Pseudovibrio sp. M1P-2-3: one gene and its partner. The protein of the gene in region 1 binds, or shares a complex with, the protein of each later gene. Links are inferred from orthologs where the notes say so. Each region holds a gene or a part of one and is shown in the gene's direction. Other genes may lie near its edges. The genes, in order: secA and secY.

Region 1 (7,921 bases):
CGCAAATGTTAGGGGTGCCAAACACTCTTTTTTAACCGTAATGGCAAGTTCTTCATGCAACTCGCGAATTAGGGTATCTTCCAGAGTTTCGCCGCTCTCCTGCTTTCCTCCAGGAAACTCCCAGAGTCCCGCCAGACTTTTTCCTTCCGGACGCTGGGAAAGCAAAATTCTACCATCAGCATCAATGAGGGAACATGCGGCAACAATGAGTGTTTTCATTGGACGACCTATCTCTGTTTGGGGCAACTTTTAACTTTCTTTTGAATGAGGCGAGCCGCAAATCAACGGGGCGAACAGTAGTGGTAGCGATAGGCTTCCTTGTAACCAAGGTTAGCGTAAAGCTTCCGTCCTGCCGCATTTGCTTTAACCACCTGTAGCCATGCGAACTGAGCACCTTTTGATGCCCCTGCTTCATGAGCTTTCAACACCAAAGCATGAGCCAAGCCAGACCTTCTATGGTCCGGATGCGTTGCCACATTCATAACTCCTAGCTGGTCCTTATCCAGAACCGCACTTACCACGGCAAGGGGGATATTGTCCGCAGAGACGGCAACAAGACTAATGCTTGGCGCAATAACCGAGCACATAACGGACTTAAGACTGCTCAAAGCCTCTGGAGCAATGAAATCATCCCGCGTTCCACCAACCTGCCGATAGCAATCTACCCATTGGTCAAAAGAAACTTCCTTAATCTGCAAGCCGGAGGGAATTTCAGTTTCACCAAGGGACCAAATAGCCCGCCTGAGTACCAACGTCTCGGAATATCGCGTGTAATGGCGCTGGTCCATTTCACTATCAACATCATCCGGCGTTAAGGGGGTCCACCTGACATTAAAGGGCACATTCAGCCGTTTAAATGTGTGCTGCGCGTAGTCCAGCCGCCCTCCCACATTTTCATTATCACTTTTATCGAAAAAGTTGAGCGAATTAATACGTTTTGAAGGATTGGAAGACGAAATCCGCATCAACCACCCCCCATCAAAATCGGTCTTCGATGATGGAAAACAGTTCAGGTTCGACTGCTCCATACGCAACACTTCATCAAGACTGCATTCAGGCGCAACCGGACCACAGCCATTAAGATCTATAATCGCCATTGATCGCCACATATTCTTTTGTCAAATCACAAGTCCAAACAGATGCGCAGCCATCTCCCAGTCCCAGATCCACGGTCAATAGAATTTCGTCGTTCTTCATGACTTGTGAAGCGGCATCTTCACTGTAATCATCGTCCCGCTCTCCATCTACGGCCACACGGATATCTCCGAACCAGATGGCAAGGCGGTCTCTGTCGGCAGGCTCTCCAGCTTTACCCACGGCCATAACTACGCGGCCCCAGTTCGCATCTTCACCCGCAACCGCTGTTTTCACGAGAGGCGAATTGGCAATAGAAAGTGCAACCTTCTTGGCAGACTCGTTTGAAACCGCCCCTTTCACGTGTACTTCCACAAACTTGGTTGCACCTTCCCCATCCTTGACAATCTGGTGGGACAAGTCCTTCATCATTTCAAACAGTGCCGCCTTGAAATCCTGAAGACGTGGGTCATTTTCGCTCTTCACAGGTTCGTTGCCTGCGGCGCCTGTCGCCGCCAGCAGGACACTATCTGACGTGGAGGTATCACTGTCCACCGTAATGGCATTAAACGAGCCACCAACGCTTTGAGAGAGCAAGGATTGTAAGATAGGAGCGGGTATGGCCGCATCTGTAAACAAGAAACCCAGCATGGTAGCCATATCCGGGGCGATCATACCCGCACCCTTGGCGATGCCGTTGAGAGTGACGGTTGTGTCTCCCAGTTTGACATTCTTTGTTGCAAGTTTTGGATAGGTGTCTGTTGTCATGATGGCTTTTGCCGCAGACATCCAGCTCTTTCCCTCAGCGCGCTCTATGAGCTGATCCATCACGGCTACAAAACGCTCTGCAGGCAGCGGCTCACCAATTACGCCAGTGGACGCCAGATAGATCTCTTTATGGTCAATGCCGGTAGCGTTGCCCAGAATATTTGCAGTGAGTTCAACGGCTGCCCTGCCCTTTTTGCCCGTAAACGCATTGGCATTACCGGAGTTAATCAAAATTGCGCGCACTGTACCCTGAGGCAAGTTTTCCTTGCACCAATCAACTGGAGCACTCGGACACTTGGACTGTGTGAAAACGCCTGCAATGTGGGCTGGCCCATCCAGAAGCATCAACAGGACATCTTCTCGCCCTTGATACTTTACCCCAGCTTCTGCCGTTGCAAATCGCAGTCCCTTGATCTCTGGCAGTTCAGGATAAGACTTTGGAGCTAGGGGTGAAATTGCAGCACTCATGAAAACCCTCCAGAAAGACCGACAAAAAATAAAGGCTTCATCAGGCGTTAGCCAAATGAAGCCCCTATGACAAGTCTTTATTTAAAGGTTCAGCTTTACTTATTTGCTTTCAACAGCTGCCTTGTCGCCCTCAGCGTTTGCAGAGAACACTTCCACTTTGGTGTTCTCTTTCAGCTTTTCGATGTTTTCTTTGAACTTCTGAGCCATGATTTCTTGCGTAAGCTGACCTTCTACCTGTTCAAAGGCAGGAGCAGGCTGCTGACGTTTATCTTCACTCTTAATGATGTGATAACCGAACTGGGTTTTCACAGGCTCTTTTGTATAGGAGCCCGGCTTAAGCCCAAAAGCAGCTTTCTCGAACTCTGGAACCATCTGGCCTTTACCAAAGTAACCTAGTGACCCACCATTTGGACCGCTTGGACCCGTAGACTTTTCTTTGGCCAATTCTTCAAAGTTTGCGCCTTTGTCCAACTGAGCAATGATACCGTTTGCCTCTTCTTCTGAATCAACCAGAATGTGACGTGCAGAAACCTCTTCCGAGCCTGCAAAGTTTTCGAACTTTTTACCGTAAGCGTCTTTCAGCTCGGCCTCAGTAATTGTTCCTTGGATATTTTTCTGGAAATAAGCATTCTGTAGGGCGCGTAGGCGCTCCAAATTCATCGCGCGTTTAAATTCTTCTGTTTTATCCAGACCTTCTTTTTCAGCTTCATTAGCGAAAAGGGTCATCTCAACAAGCACATCAGTGAGCACACCACGCCACTGTGTTGGTGGCACCTGTTGGAGTTGCTGGGCATAATCGCGTGCAGCTAATGCAATGTCAGCTTCAGTAATAGTTACATCACCAACTTTTGCCACGACCGCATTGGGGTCTTTCTCCTGGGCATTTGCGACACCAAGACACAATACAAAAGCGGCAGCAGCAACAGTGCCTTTAAGTGGTCTGGAAAGGGCTAAAGTCATGTTTTTCTCTTTCTCTGGATGCCATCAGAATAATCACTGTAATCAAAAAAGGTTGATCCAATAGCAACGTCACGATGATAAAGCGCAGTTTGCAACGGTTGTTAGCGTTGACAACCACATCCCCCCAACTTATCTGTCAATCGCCCGGTTCTTTTCGCTTACATGCTTAATCCGCTGGGGCAACCGACTGACTCGCTTGGGGTCTGAGGCTGCATAAATCAGAAATATGAAGATTTCTAGGTTGTAGCTGATCGATTGATCTAGCACACCTGACAAAGGAAGGTCCGCATATGGTGGGGCTCGGCGCACTCGCCCGTAAAATTTTTGGTTCTGCGAATGACCGCACGGTTAAGGCTCTCAGACATAAGGTCACGGCTATCAACGCCCTTGAGCCTGAAATGCAAGCGCTTAGCGATGAGCAACTGAAAGCGAAAACCGAAGAATTTCGAAGCCAGCTGGCAGCAGGCGCGAAACTGGATGACCTGCTCATACCAGCTTTTGCAGTAGTGCGAGAAGCATCCCGGCGCGTTCTTGGCCTTAGACAGTATGATGTTCAGCTCATTGGTGGCATGGTTCTTCACGCCGGCCAGATTACCGAAATGCGTACAGGTGAGGGTAAAACCCTTGTGGCCACGGCTCCGGTTTACCTCAACGCCTTGACAGGCAAGGGTGTTCACGTTGTGACAGTGAACGACTACCTTGCCTCTCGTGACGTTGAGTGGATGGGGCAGGTCTACCGCTTCCTTGGTCTGACAACCGGTCTGATTGTTCATGGCATTAGCGATGAAGAGCGTGGAGACGCCTACAAAGCTGACGTAACTTACGGCACCAACAACGAATTCGGCTTCGATTACCTGCGCGACAATATGAAGTATGAGCGCGAATCAATGGTTCAGCGACCGCATCATTTCGCGATTGTGGATGAGGTGGATTCCATTTTGGTCGACGAGGCCCGTACGCCTCTTATCATCTCAGGGCCACTGGAAGATCGTACTGATTTTTACAACACAATCGACACGTTTATTCCAAAGCTTACGGATGAGGATTTCGAGCTGGACGAAAAAGCCCGCTCGGCGACTTTCACCGAACATGGTAACGAAAACCTTGAGAACTTGCTTTCTGATGCAGGGCTTCTCAAAGGCGATTCGCTGTATGATGTAGAGAACGTGTCCACAGTTCACCACCTGCAGCAAGGTTTGAAAGCCCATAAGCTTTTCCAGCGGGATCGTGATTACATCGTTCGCAATGATGAAGTTATTATTATTGACGAATTCACCGGTCGTATGATGCCCGGTCGCCGCTTCTCTGAAGGTCTACACCAAGCGCTAGAAGCCAAAGAGAAAGTTGCGATCCAGCCAGAAAATCAGACGCTAGCCTCCATCACCTTCCAGAACTACTTCCGCATGTACGATAAGCTAGCCGGTATGACCGGTACAGCCATGACGGAAGCCGAAGAGTTCATGGACATCTATGGCTTGGAAGTGATCGATATTCCGACGAACAAGCCTATCAAGCGTGTTGATGAGGACGATGAGGTCTACCGGACTGTTGATGAAAAGTTCAACGCTATTTTGCATCTTATTGATGAATGCCGCGAGCGAGAACAACCTATTCTGGTTGGTACCACATCTATCGAAAAGTCGGAGATTCTGGCCCAGCAACTTCAAAAGCATGGCTATAAGCAAGCGGACCTTTCTGACGCCAATGCCTTTGCTGCGCTTTATGCTGACCGCGAAACTTCCAAGAACGCAAAAATCTTTGCCGTTCTGAACGCCCGTTACCACGAGCAGGAAGCTCAGATTATTTCTCAGGCCGGCATTCCAGGGGCCGTCACCATCGCGACCAACATGGCTGGGCGTGGTACGGATATCCAGTTGGGCGGTAACCTTGAGATGCGCATTGCCGCCGAGCTTGGTGATATGCCTGAAGGTGCTGAGCGTACAGAAAAAGAAGAAGCAATCGGCAAAGAGTTCGAAGTTCTCAAAGAACGCGCACTAGCCGCTGGTGGCCTCTACGTTGTCGCAACAGAGCGCCATGAAAGTCGCCGGATTGACAACCAGCTGCGGGGCCGTTCCGGTCGTCAGGGAGATCCCGGTCACTCCAAGTTCTTCCTGTCTCTCCAGGATGACCTGATGCGCATTTTTGGATCAGACCGCATGGACTCCATGCTGCAGAAGCTGGGATTAAAAGACGGAGAAGCTATCATCCATCCTTGGATCAACAAGGCATTGATGAAGGCGCAGCAAAAGGTTGAAGCTCGCAACTTCGACATTCGTAAAAACCTGCTAAAGTTCGACGATGTTATGAACGATCAGCGTAAGGTTGTTTTCGAGCAGCGTCTTGAAATGATGGATGACACCGTTGTGGCTGAAGCTGTAGCGGAAATGCGAGAAGAAACCGTAGAAGGTCTCGTTGCACTCCACATTCCAGAAAAGGCATATCCTGAGCAGTGGAATACAGAAGGCCTTCAGAAAGAAGTCGAAGAAAAGCTTGCTCTGCAGTTGCCAGTTGTTGACTGGGCCAACGAGGAAGGTATTGCCGACGAAGAGGTGGAATCCCGCATTAAACGCGCCGCCGCTGAAGCAATGGCTGCAAAAACCGCCAACTATGGTGCAGATGTGATGCGCCAGATCGAAAAAGCGGTCCTGTTGCGAAGCATTGACAACTTATGGCGCGAGCATCTGGCTAATCTGGATCATCTGCGCGCCGTTGTTGGCCTCCGCGGCTACGCGCAGCGTGATCCATTGCAAGAGTATAAGACAGAGTCCTTCTCTCTCTTTGAATCCATGCTGGCAAACCTTCGCGAAACCACCACAACACAATTGATGCATGTGGAGTTAATGCAGCAGCAGCCCCCGGAGCTTCCAACGAACGCTGAATTGCCGGAAATGCACGGCCATCACGTGGACGCAACTACCGGTGAAGACGAGTTCGCGCTTGCTGATCGCCAGTTGGCACAAATTCGAGCGGAGCAGGCACCAAATGGCCGCAACCCTCAAGACCCTGAAACATGGGGCAAGGTGGGACGCAACGAGCCATGTCCGTGCGGCTCGGGTAAGAAGTTCAAACACTGCCACGGCAGCTTGGTATAACAAGACTCAAAAAGGCCGGTTTTCCGGCCTTTTTATTTGCTTCCTATAATATGCGTCATGACTTTTTCAAATCATCAAACTTGTATTCTTAAGGCGTTAAGATTGCAGTATTTCTCTTGGATCAGCCCCAAAGTTATTTAAACCTTTACTGCCCGGTACAAATAGAATTGCTAGACTAAATATCCAACCTATATACGAAATAAGGGATACAAGAACAAACCAACCAGAGAAATTAAAAACACGAATCCTTTGTGTCTGGATTGCAGTACCTGCAACAATAAAGAGACCTACGACAGGGGTAAGAAGTACCAAGGCAAGAGAGCGTAGGACGTAGCTCATACGATTGCGCCTACTGGGAAAACGAAAACAATAAAAATGGTCGTAAAGTCATACTCTGGGTAATGTTCTATTTTAGTGCATAAAAAAGGCCGCCTGTTTTCTCAACGGCGGCCTTTTGTAGAAAAGGCGGTGGTTATCCCTGCTCGATCACCACTTTCGTACCAATATCCACTTGCTCATAAAGATGCTCAACATCGCTATTCAACATTCTGAAACAGCCGGAAGACACAGCCTTACCGATTGACCAAGCCTCATTTGTTCCATGAATGCGGTAGATGGTAGATCCCAGATACAATGCACGCGCACCCAGAGGGTTTTCAGGTCCACCCTTCATATATGAAGGAAGCTTACGCCCCTTTGCGGCCTCACGGCGGCGCATTTCTGGTGGCGGTGTCCAACCCGGCCATTTAGCTTTGCGGGTCACTTTCTCATTGCCCGACCAACGGAACCCATCACGGCCCACGCCAATTCCATAGCGCATAGCCTTGCCCTTGGATTGTACGTGATACAAGTATCGGCCCTTTGTATCAACGATGATTGTGCCCGGCTCTTCATCGGTACGATAACGTACAAGTTTGCGCTTATATTTACGCTTAACCGAAGCTTCCATGAACCGCGGATCTTCACGGTATACGATCCACTTGCTTTGCTGCGGATCCCAATATTGCCCTGCCTCACTTGAAATCGGCATGACAAAAAAGGAGCTGACAGTAAGCAGCAGTGTTAAAATAAATATCCGAATCCCCGACAACATTTTTCCCCCAACGAAAAATCGAATTCACGCTTTACTGTGAAATACTATATGTCCTACGCTTGAGAACACGGCTCAAGCCATGAAAATTCTTCGTGATTGTTCATAGAACAATCCCGCCTGCTCAAGTATGCTTGTTTTAGTCTGGCAAATGTACAAGTTACGGCGCGTCAGTAAACTGCTTTCATATGCAGTCTCTACGATTTTTGAGTGTAAATGAAACTATCAACAACTTATCAATAGAATTTACCATGAGATTACGCAAAGACATCTAAGTATTCAAATTTAATAAAAAACAATGTTTTGGAGGCACTATGGACGAGATCATTTCCACCCAGACATCCTGTCTGCCCTATTCAAAAGCTGGTAATGGCAAAAAAGCGCCAGCTATTTTTATTCATGGCTTCGGGTCGGATGCAACTTCTTGGAGACCACTCCAAACAACATTGGAAGCCAAGCGAGAAACAAT
Region 2 (7,506 bases), 3.1 Mb from region 1 along the record:
TGCTGCTTAATTGCAGCACCTCTTTTCGACAGACTAGATAAGCGAGAGAAAAGCGATGCTGCAACCTAAGCGAACTAAGTTCCGCAAGCAGCACAAGGGCCGTATCCATGGCGATGCCAAGGGCGGTACAGACCTCAACTTCGGTGCCTTCGGAATGAAGGCATTGGAGCCTGAGCGGATCACCGCTCGTCAGATCGAGGCGGCCCGTCGTGCCATGACCCGTCACATGAAACGTGCAGGTCGTGTGTGGATCCGAATTTTCCCGGATGTACCGGTTTCTTCGAAACCAGCAGAAGTACGTATGGGTAAAGGTAAGGGTAGTCCTGAATACTGGGCATGTAAGGTCAAACCAGGCCGTATCATGTTTGAGGTTGATGGTGTGTCAGAAGAGATTGCTCGTGAAGCATTCCGTCTGGCTGCTGCCAAACTCCCGATCAAGTGCCGGTTTGTCCAGCGCATCGGCGAGTGATCGGACAGTTGAGAGGTTAAGGCCATGAAGGCTAGCGACGTAAGAGCAAAGACTGAAGATCAGTTGAAAGACGATCTTTCAGCTCTGAAGAAAGAGCAGTTCAACTTGCGCTTTCAGAAGGCAACAGGTCAGCTCGAAAATACTGCACGTGTCCGCGAAGTTCGTCGTGACATTGCGCAGATCCAAACCATCATGCGCGAAAAGCGCACGTCTATTAACGCATAAGGAGTCGAGGATGCCAAAGCGTATATTGCAGGGTATCGTCGTGAGCGATGCGAATGATAAGACGGTAACGGTTAAGGTAGAGCGTCGCTTTACCCACCCGTTGCTGAAGAAAACTGTGCGCCGTACGAAAAAGTATCGTGCACATGATGAAAACAATTCTTACAAGGTTGGTGACACTGTCTCTATCGAAGAGTGTGCACCAATTTCTAAGAATAAGAATTGGACTGTTGTTTCTAACGAAGCAACAAGCTAATGAACGCATCCGGTGCTTTTAATTTAGAGGCGCTGAGAAAAGAACAAGGCGACGAGTCATGATTCAGATGCAAACAAACCTCGACGTGGCGGATAACTCCGGTGCGCGTCGTGTAATGTGCATCAAGGTGCTCGGCGGTTCCAAGCGGAAGTATGCTGGCGTTGGAGACATCATTGTGGTGTCTGTAAAAGAAGCTATCCCACGGGGCCGTGTGAAAAAGGGCGACGTGATGAAAGCAGTCGTCGTGCGCACGGCAAAAGATGTCCGCCGCGCCGATGGCAGTGTGATCCGTTTCGACCGCAATGCGGCCGTACTGATCAACAATAACAAAGAACCGATCGGAACACGTATTTTTGGCCCAGTTCCTCGCGAACTGCGTGCTAAGAATCACATGAAGATCATTTCGCTTGCGCCGGAGGTGCTCTGATGCCCGCGAAGATCAAAAAGGGCGACAAAGTCGTCGTAATTGCCGGTCGTGACAAAGGGAAGACTGGGGAAGTGATCCAGATGCTTCCGTCCGAGAATCGCGCTGTCGTGCGTGGCGTTAACTTGGTGCGCAAGCACCAGCGCCAGACCCAGCAGAGCGAGGGCGGTATCATCACAAAGGAAGCTCCTATTCAGCTTTCCAATATTGCCATTGCTGATCCTAAGGATGGCAAGCCGACCCGCGTCGGTTTCACGACCAACGAAGATGGCGTCACTCAGCGTGTCGCCAAACGTTCGGGAGACGTGATTGATGGCTGACGCTACTTACACTCCCAAGCTGAAAGCGCACTACGATGAAGTAGTGCGTGCCCAGCTGCAGGAGAAATTCAACTACGCAAACCCTATGGAAATTCCTTCGATAGAGAAGGTAGTTTTGAACATGGGTGTTGGTGAAGCTGTCGGCGACAGCAAGAAAGCTCGGATCGCTTCTGAAGATCTTAGCTTGATTGCTGGTCAAAAGGCGGTTATTACCCGTGCTAAGAAATCTATCGCGACCTTTAAGGTTCGTGAAGACATGCCGCTGGGTGCGAAAGTTACCCTCCGTCGTGCGAAAATGTTTGAGTTCTTGGACCGTTTGGTTACAATCGCGCTTCCGCGTGTTCGTGACTTCCGTGGTCTGAACCCAAAAAGTTTCGACGGGCGTGGTAATTATGCAATGGGTCTTAAAGAACACATCGTTTTCCCTGAAATTGACTACGATAAAGTAGATCAAATGTGGGGTATGGATGTTGTGGTCTGCACCACTGCGAAAACCGATGACGAAGCGCGTGAATTACTGCGCGCGTTCAACTTCCCGTTCCGCAAATAAAAGCGGTATACGGGAAAGGAACGAGGACAGACGATGGCGAAGAAAAGCGCGGTCGAAAAAAATAAGCGGCGTGAGCGTCTTGTAAGCAAGTACGCTTCAAAGCGCGCTGCCCTGAAGGCGATGGCCAAGGACGAGAGCCTGTCCCTGGAGGAGCGGTTTAATGCCCGGCTTAAGCTTGCAAAGCTGCCGCGCAATTCCGCGCCTACACGGGTACGCAACCGGTGTGAAGTCACAGGTCGCCCACGCGGTTATTATCGCAAACTTAAGATGTCGCGTATTGCGCTTCGTGAGTTGGGTTCCCTGGGCAAGATCCCGGGTCTCGTGAAGTCGAGCTGGTAAGGAGTTACTGCTATGTCGATTTCCGATCCAGTCGGGGATATGATCACGCGCATTCGTAATGCGCACTTGCGTGGCAAAGCACGGGTATCCACCCCTGCGTCAAAATTGCGCGCAAACATCTTGGACGTTTTAGCTGCGGAAGGTTATATCCGTGGCTACTCTACTACCGCATTTGACGGTGGTAAGTCCGAGCTCGAAATTGAGCTGAAGTATTTTGACAATGAGCCAGTGATTCGCACGATTGAGCGCGTATCTAAGCCTGGCCGTCGTGTTTATTCTTCAGTGAAAAACATTCCACATGTGGCCAATGGCCTGGGCATTTCTATTCTGTCCACACCTCAAGGTGTGATGGCAGATCATGAAGCCCGCGAAAAAAATGTGGGTGGTGAGGTTCTTTGCCGCGTCTTCTGATGCGGCAATGTTCTACTAATACAAACTGACAGGTTGATCCTATGTCTCGTATTGGCAAAAAGCCAGTCCCCGTGCTTAGCGGGGTAACGGCATCGATCAACGGCCAGAACGTAGAAGTCAAGGGCCCGAAGGGAACGCTTTCCTTCGTGGCTCATGACCTCGTTCTCGTCGAGATGACAGATGCAGGTATTCAGGTAACTCCTCGCAACGAGAGCAAAACTGCTCGTTCAATGTGGGGTATGTGCCGTACTATGGTCGCTAACCTTATTACTGGTGTATCCGAAGGCTTCCAAAAGAAGCTCGCGATTACTGGTGTTGGTTACCGTGCGCAAGTTCAGGGTAAAACTCTGAATCTAGCCCTTGGTTTTTCCCATGATGTCAAATTTGACATCCCTGAAGGTGTGGAAATCAAGTGCCCGAAGCCGACTGAAATTGAAATCAGCGGCATCGATAAGCAGCTCATTGGACAGGTTGCAGCGAATATTCGCGAATTCCGTCCACCTGAGCCTTATAAAGGCAAAGGCGTGCGGTATGCGGACGAATTTATCGTTCGTAAGGAAGGCAAGAAGAAGTAACGGATACGACCATGGCGAATGGAAATTCTTTCGAACGTCGTCGCGCTCGCGTACGTCGCTCGGTAAAAAAAGTAGCGAATGGACGTCTACGGTTGTCTGTTTTCCGCTCTTCCAAGCAAATCTATGCTCAGATTATCGATGACACTAAGGGTGTAACCCTTGTTGCAGCATCTTCAATCGAAGCGGATGTAAAGAGCACTCTCAAGACTGGCGCTGACAAAGCCGCTGCCGAAGTAATCGGTAAGCTGGTTGCAGAACGCGCTCTGGCTGCTGGTGTTAAGCAAGTTGTGTTTGATCGTGGTGGATACCTGTTCCATGGCCGTGTTAAGGCTTTGGCAGATGCTGCTCGTGAAGGCGGACTGGAATTCTGATCGGCGCCTTTGGGTGCTTTTAGAAAACGGAAGACGAAAATATGGCGAGACAGGATAACCGGGATCGTGATGAGCGCGACAGTGAATTTGTCGATAAGCTCGTTCACATCAACCGCGTCGCAAAAGTAGTAAAAGGCGGTCGTCGCTTTGGCTTTGCTGCACTTGTTGTAGTTGGTGACCAGAAAGGCCGCGTTGGTTTTGGTCATGGTAAAGCCCGCGAAGTGCCTGAAGCAATTCGTAAGGCAACTGAAGCTGCAAAGCGCACGATGATTCGTGTGCCATTGCGCGAAGGCCGTACACTTCATCACGATGTAGAAGGCCGTCACGGCGCAGGCAAGGTAATCTTGCGTGCAGCTCCTGCCGGTACTGGTATCATCGCTGGTGGTCCTATGCGTGCAGTGTTCGAAACACTTGGCGTACAGGATGTTGTTTCTAAATCTCTCGGTACATCTAACCCGTACAACATGGTTCGTGCGACGTTTGATGCTCTGAAAAAAGAAGATAGCCCACGTTCAGTTGCTGCACGTCGTGGCCTCAAGGTTTCTACTTTGCAGGCTCGTCGTCGTGACAAGGATGATGCGGCAGTAGCACAAGCTGAAGCGTAAGCTTCGGTTTTTGCTTACTAGATTGAACAAGGGTTAGTGTCATGGCGACTACTGAAAAGACCGTAACGGTCGAACAGATCGGCAGCCCACTGCGTCGTCCAGCAGATCAGCGTGCAACACTGATCGGCCTGGGCTTGAACAAGATGCATCGTACCCGCACTTTGAAGGATACTCCTGAAGTGCGCGGCATGATCCGTAAGGTCAAGCATCTGGTTCGCGTCGTGGAAGAAGCGTAACGAGAGCCGGGAGATTAGACAATGAAACTCAATGAACTCCAGGACAATCCTGGTGCTTCACCGAGCCGTACTCGCGTTGGTCGCGGTATTGGTTCGGGTAAGGGTAAGACCGGTGGCCGTGGTGTCAAAGGTCAGAAGTCCCGTTCTGGTGTAGCCATTAAGGGTTTTGAAGGCGGTCAGATGCCATTGCATCGTCGTCTGCCAAAGCGCGGCTTCACAAACATCTTTGCTAAAGACCTGAATATTGTGTCTTTGGGCCGTATTCAAACTGCAATTGACGCTGGTAAGCTTGATGCTTCTGCGCCTGTTACAGTTGAATCATTGAAGGCAGCTGGTATTGTAAAGCGTGTGAGAGACGGCGTTCGTCTTCTTTCAGACGGTGAGCTTAAAGTAGCTGTAACTTTCGAAATTGCTGGTGCTTCTAAAACTGCTGTTGAAGCAGTTGAAAAAGCTGGCGGCAAAGTCGTTATCAAGGGAGCTAAGGCCGAATAGGCCTAGCTCTTTTTTTTGGTGTTTTCATACTGACCGGAGCGCGGAATGGCTTCTGCTGCCGAGCAACTTGCATCAAATCTAAATTTTTCCGCCTTCGCGAAGGCAGATGAACTCAAAAAGCGGATCTGGTTTACACTGGGTGCGCTTTTGGTGTATCGGTTCGGTACATACATTCCTCTGCCAGGCATTAATGCCGACGCGTTGGCTCAAGCATTTGGAAGTGCCCAGTCCGGCATTGTCGGACTCTTTAATATGTTCTCCGGCGGCGCCGTGGAACGTATGGCAATTTTCGCCCTGGGCATTATGCCCTACATCTCCGCATCGATTATCATTCAGTTGATGACTTCTGTTGTTCCATCCTTGGAGCAATTAAAGAAGGAAGGAGAGCAGGGGCGAAAGAAAATCAACCAATATACGCGGTATGGTACGGTGATATTGGCAATGTTTCAGGCCTACGGTATTGCTGTCGGGCTGGAATCTGCCGGTAATATCGTAGAAGATCCGGGTATGTTCTTCCGCGTTGCGACTGTTATCACGTTGGTCGGCGGTACTATGTTCTTGATGTGGCTTGGTGAGCAGATCACCTCTCGCGGTATCGGGAACGGTATTTCTCTGATTATCTTCGCGGGTATCGTTGCGGGGCTACCGTCAGCGGTGGTTTCAACACTTGAATTGGGTCGGCAGGGTGCACTGGCAACTCCGATCATCTTGATGTTGATTCTTCTGTCTGTTGCTGTCATTGCCGTCATTGTATTTATGGAGCGTGCGCAGCGTCGTTTGCTCATTAAATACCCGCGTCGGCAACAGGGAAATCGCATGTTCGAAGGTAATACTTCGTTCCTGCCTTTGAAACTGAACACAGCAGGTGTTATCCCACCAATCTTTGCATCCTCTTTGCTCTTGGTTCCAGCCACCATTTCCAGTTTTCAAACTGGTGAGGCAACAGGAACAGGCACAGAATGGCTGACAACCATCACTGCATGGTTAGGTCATGGTCAGCCTGCATATATGCTTATTTATGCAGCCCTGATTGTGTTCTTCTGCTTTTTCTACACAGCGATTGTTTTCAATCCTGCAGATACAGCAGATAACCTGAAGAAGCAGGGTGGGTTCATTCCAGGTATTCGTCCTGGTGAGCGAACTGCTCAATATATTGATCATGTCCTGACGAGAATTACAGTCGTAGGCGCGATTTACATCACGTTAATCTGTCTACTACCTGAATTCCTCATTTCTGCAACAGGCGTACCCTTCTACTTTGGCGGTACTTCCCTGTTGATCGTTGTTAGTGTCACAATGGATACTGTGTCCCAGATCCAAGGACACCTGCTGGCCCATCAATACGAAGGGCTGGTTAAGAAAACGAAACTGAGGGGGAAGCGTAAATGAGACTGATACTTCTCGGACCTCCGGGGGCCGGTAAAGGCACACAGGCAAGTCTGCTGGTTGAAAACTATGGCATTAAACAGCTATCAACCGGTGAAATGCTTCGTGCGGCTGTAGCTGCGGAAACTGAGGTGGGGCTTCAGGTCAAGTCTGTACTTGAGAATGGCGAGCTCGTCTCTGACGAGTTGATTGTTTCACTCATTGCAGACCGTATTGAGCAACCAGACTGCGCAAATGGGTTTATTCTGGATGGATTTCCAAGAACCATTGCACAAGCTGATTCTTTAGAGGCGCTTCTTTTTTCCAAGAACATGAAGTTGGATGCAGTAATCCAGCTTGATGTGGATGAAGGCAAACTTCTCGATCGTATCGAGAAGCGGGCACGCGAAAGCTCTGAAGTTCGTTCTGATGACAACGCTGAGGCGCTCAAGAAGCGTTTGGCGGTGTATAACGAGCAGACAGCACCACTTATTCACTATTATAGTGAGAAGGGTGCCTTGAAGGCGGTTGACGGAATGGCTTCCGTTGAAAAAGTTGCATCTAGTATTGATGCAGTTCTAAAGGCTGGAAGCTTGGCATAAACGTGCCACAAGTCTTGCACCTTTAGGCAAAATAAAGTATATGCCGGCGCATATCGACACCATTTTCGATTAGCGCCGGTTTTTCCTTGGGAAACCGAGGCTAGTCTTTTTGCTGTTTATGCCTATAAAAGCATAACAGAAATGGGAGAGGGCATGGTGTTGTGCCCTCGATTAAGGAGAAACAAAGTGGCCCGTATTGCTGGCGTCAATATTCCGACGAACAAGCGCGTAGTCATCGCGCTGCAGTACATTCACGGTATCGGCCCTAA

What was found.
Region 2: the proteins of secA (region 1) and secY are in contact, whole or in part, in a crystal structure (PDB 3DIN), measured with the Thermotoga maritima proteins. The link is inferred for Pseudovibrio sp. M1P-2-3 from one-to-one orthologs. Residues at the interface, in WP_004082002.1 of Thermotoga maritima: Glu261, Ala262, Arg263, Lys300, Ala301, Arg302, Thr303, Ile304, Ile305, Leu323, Tyr324, Asp325, Pro326, Val329, Ser330, Tyr333, Ile336, Lys340, Phe345, Val349, Glu363, Phe364, Tyr374, Ser375, Gly376, Gly377, Glu393, Ile395, Thr482, Ser483; in WP_004081795.1 of Thermotoga maritima: Glu108, Gly109, Glu110, Glu111, Ala236, Glu237, Arg238, Arg239, Ile240, Thr241, Ile242, Gln243, Tyr244, Ala245, Arg246, Arg247, Val248, Thr249, Gly250, Arg251, Arg252, Val253, Tyr254, Gly256, Ala257, Ser258, Thr259, Tyr260, Leu261, Pro262.

What each region holds. Positions count from the first base shown.
Region 1 is NZ_JARRCW010000001.1:4,340,474-4,348,394, forward strand. What follows is about bases 3,200-6,562. They hold secA (preprotein translocase subunit SecA), read left to right. Parts: upstream 3,200-3,560; coding sequence 3,561-6,362; downstream 6,363-6,562. Other genes in these bases: P6574_RS19145 (peptidylprolyl isomerase), read right to left, coding at 3,200-3,270; P6574_RS22185 (DUF805 domain-containing protein), read right to left, coding at 6,459-6,562. Also shown: P6574_RS19130 ((deoxy)nucleoside triphosphate pyrophosphohydrolase), read right to left, coding at 1-219; P6574_RS19135 (GNAT family N-acetyltransferase), read right to left, coding at 282-1,097; bifunctional glutamate N-acetyltransferase/amino-acid acetyltransferase ArgJ, read right to left, coding at 1,078-2,310; more of P6574_RS19145, read right to left, coding at 2,410-3,199; more of P6574_RS22185, read right to left, coding at 6,563-6,701; P6574_RS19155 (L,D-transpeptidase), read right to left, coding at 6,835-7,455; P6574_RS19160 (alpha/beta fold hydrolase), read left to right, coding at 7,767-7,921. UniProt on the Escherichia coli protein: Required for protein export, interacts with the SecYEG preprotein conducting channel.
Region 2 is NZ_JARRCW010000001.1:1,256,038-1,263,543, forward strand. What follows is about bases 4,540-7,487. They hold secY (preprotein translocase subunit SecY), read left to right. Parts: upstream 4,540-5,315; coding sequence 5,316-6,659; downstream 6,660-7,487. Other genes in these bases: rpsE (30S ribosomal protein S5), read left to right, coding at 4,540-4,542; rpmD (50S ribosomal protein L30), read left to right, coding at 4,584-4,778; rplO (50S ribosomal protein L15), read left to right, coding at 4,800-5,270; P6574_RS05720 (adenylate kinase), read left to right, coding at 6,656-7,237; rpsM (30S ribosomal protein S13), read left to right, coding at 7,424-7,487. Also shown: rpsC (30S ribosomal protein S3), read left to right, coding at 1-10; rplP (50S ribosomal protein L16), read left to right, coding at 56-469; rpmC (50S ribosomal protein L29), read left to right, coding at 494-694; rpsQ (30S ribosomal protein S17), read left to right, coding at 705-947; rplN (50S ribosomal protein L14), read left to right, coding at 1,006-1,374; rplX (50S ribosomal protein L24), read left to right, coding at 1,374-1,691; rplE (50S ribosomal protein L5), read left to right, coding at 1,684-2,241; rpsN (30S ribosomal protein S14), read left to right, coding at 2,275-2,580; rpsH (30S ribosomal protein S8), read left to right, coding at 2,593-2,991; rplF (50S ribosomal protein L6), read left to right, coding at 3,033-3,566; rplR (50S ribosomal protein L18), read left to right, coding at 3,578-3,937; more of rpsE, read left to right, coding at 3,979-4,539; more of rpsM, read left to right, coding at 7,488-7,506. UniProt on the Escherichia coli protein: The central subunit of the protein translocation channel SecYEG. Consists of two halves formed by TMs 1-5 and 6-10.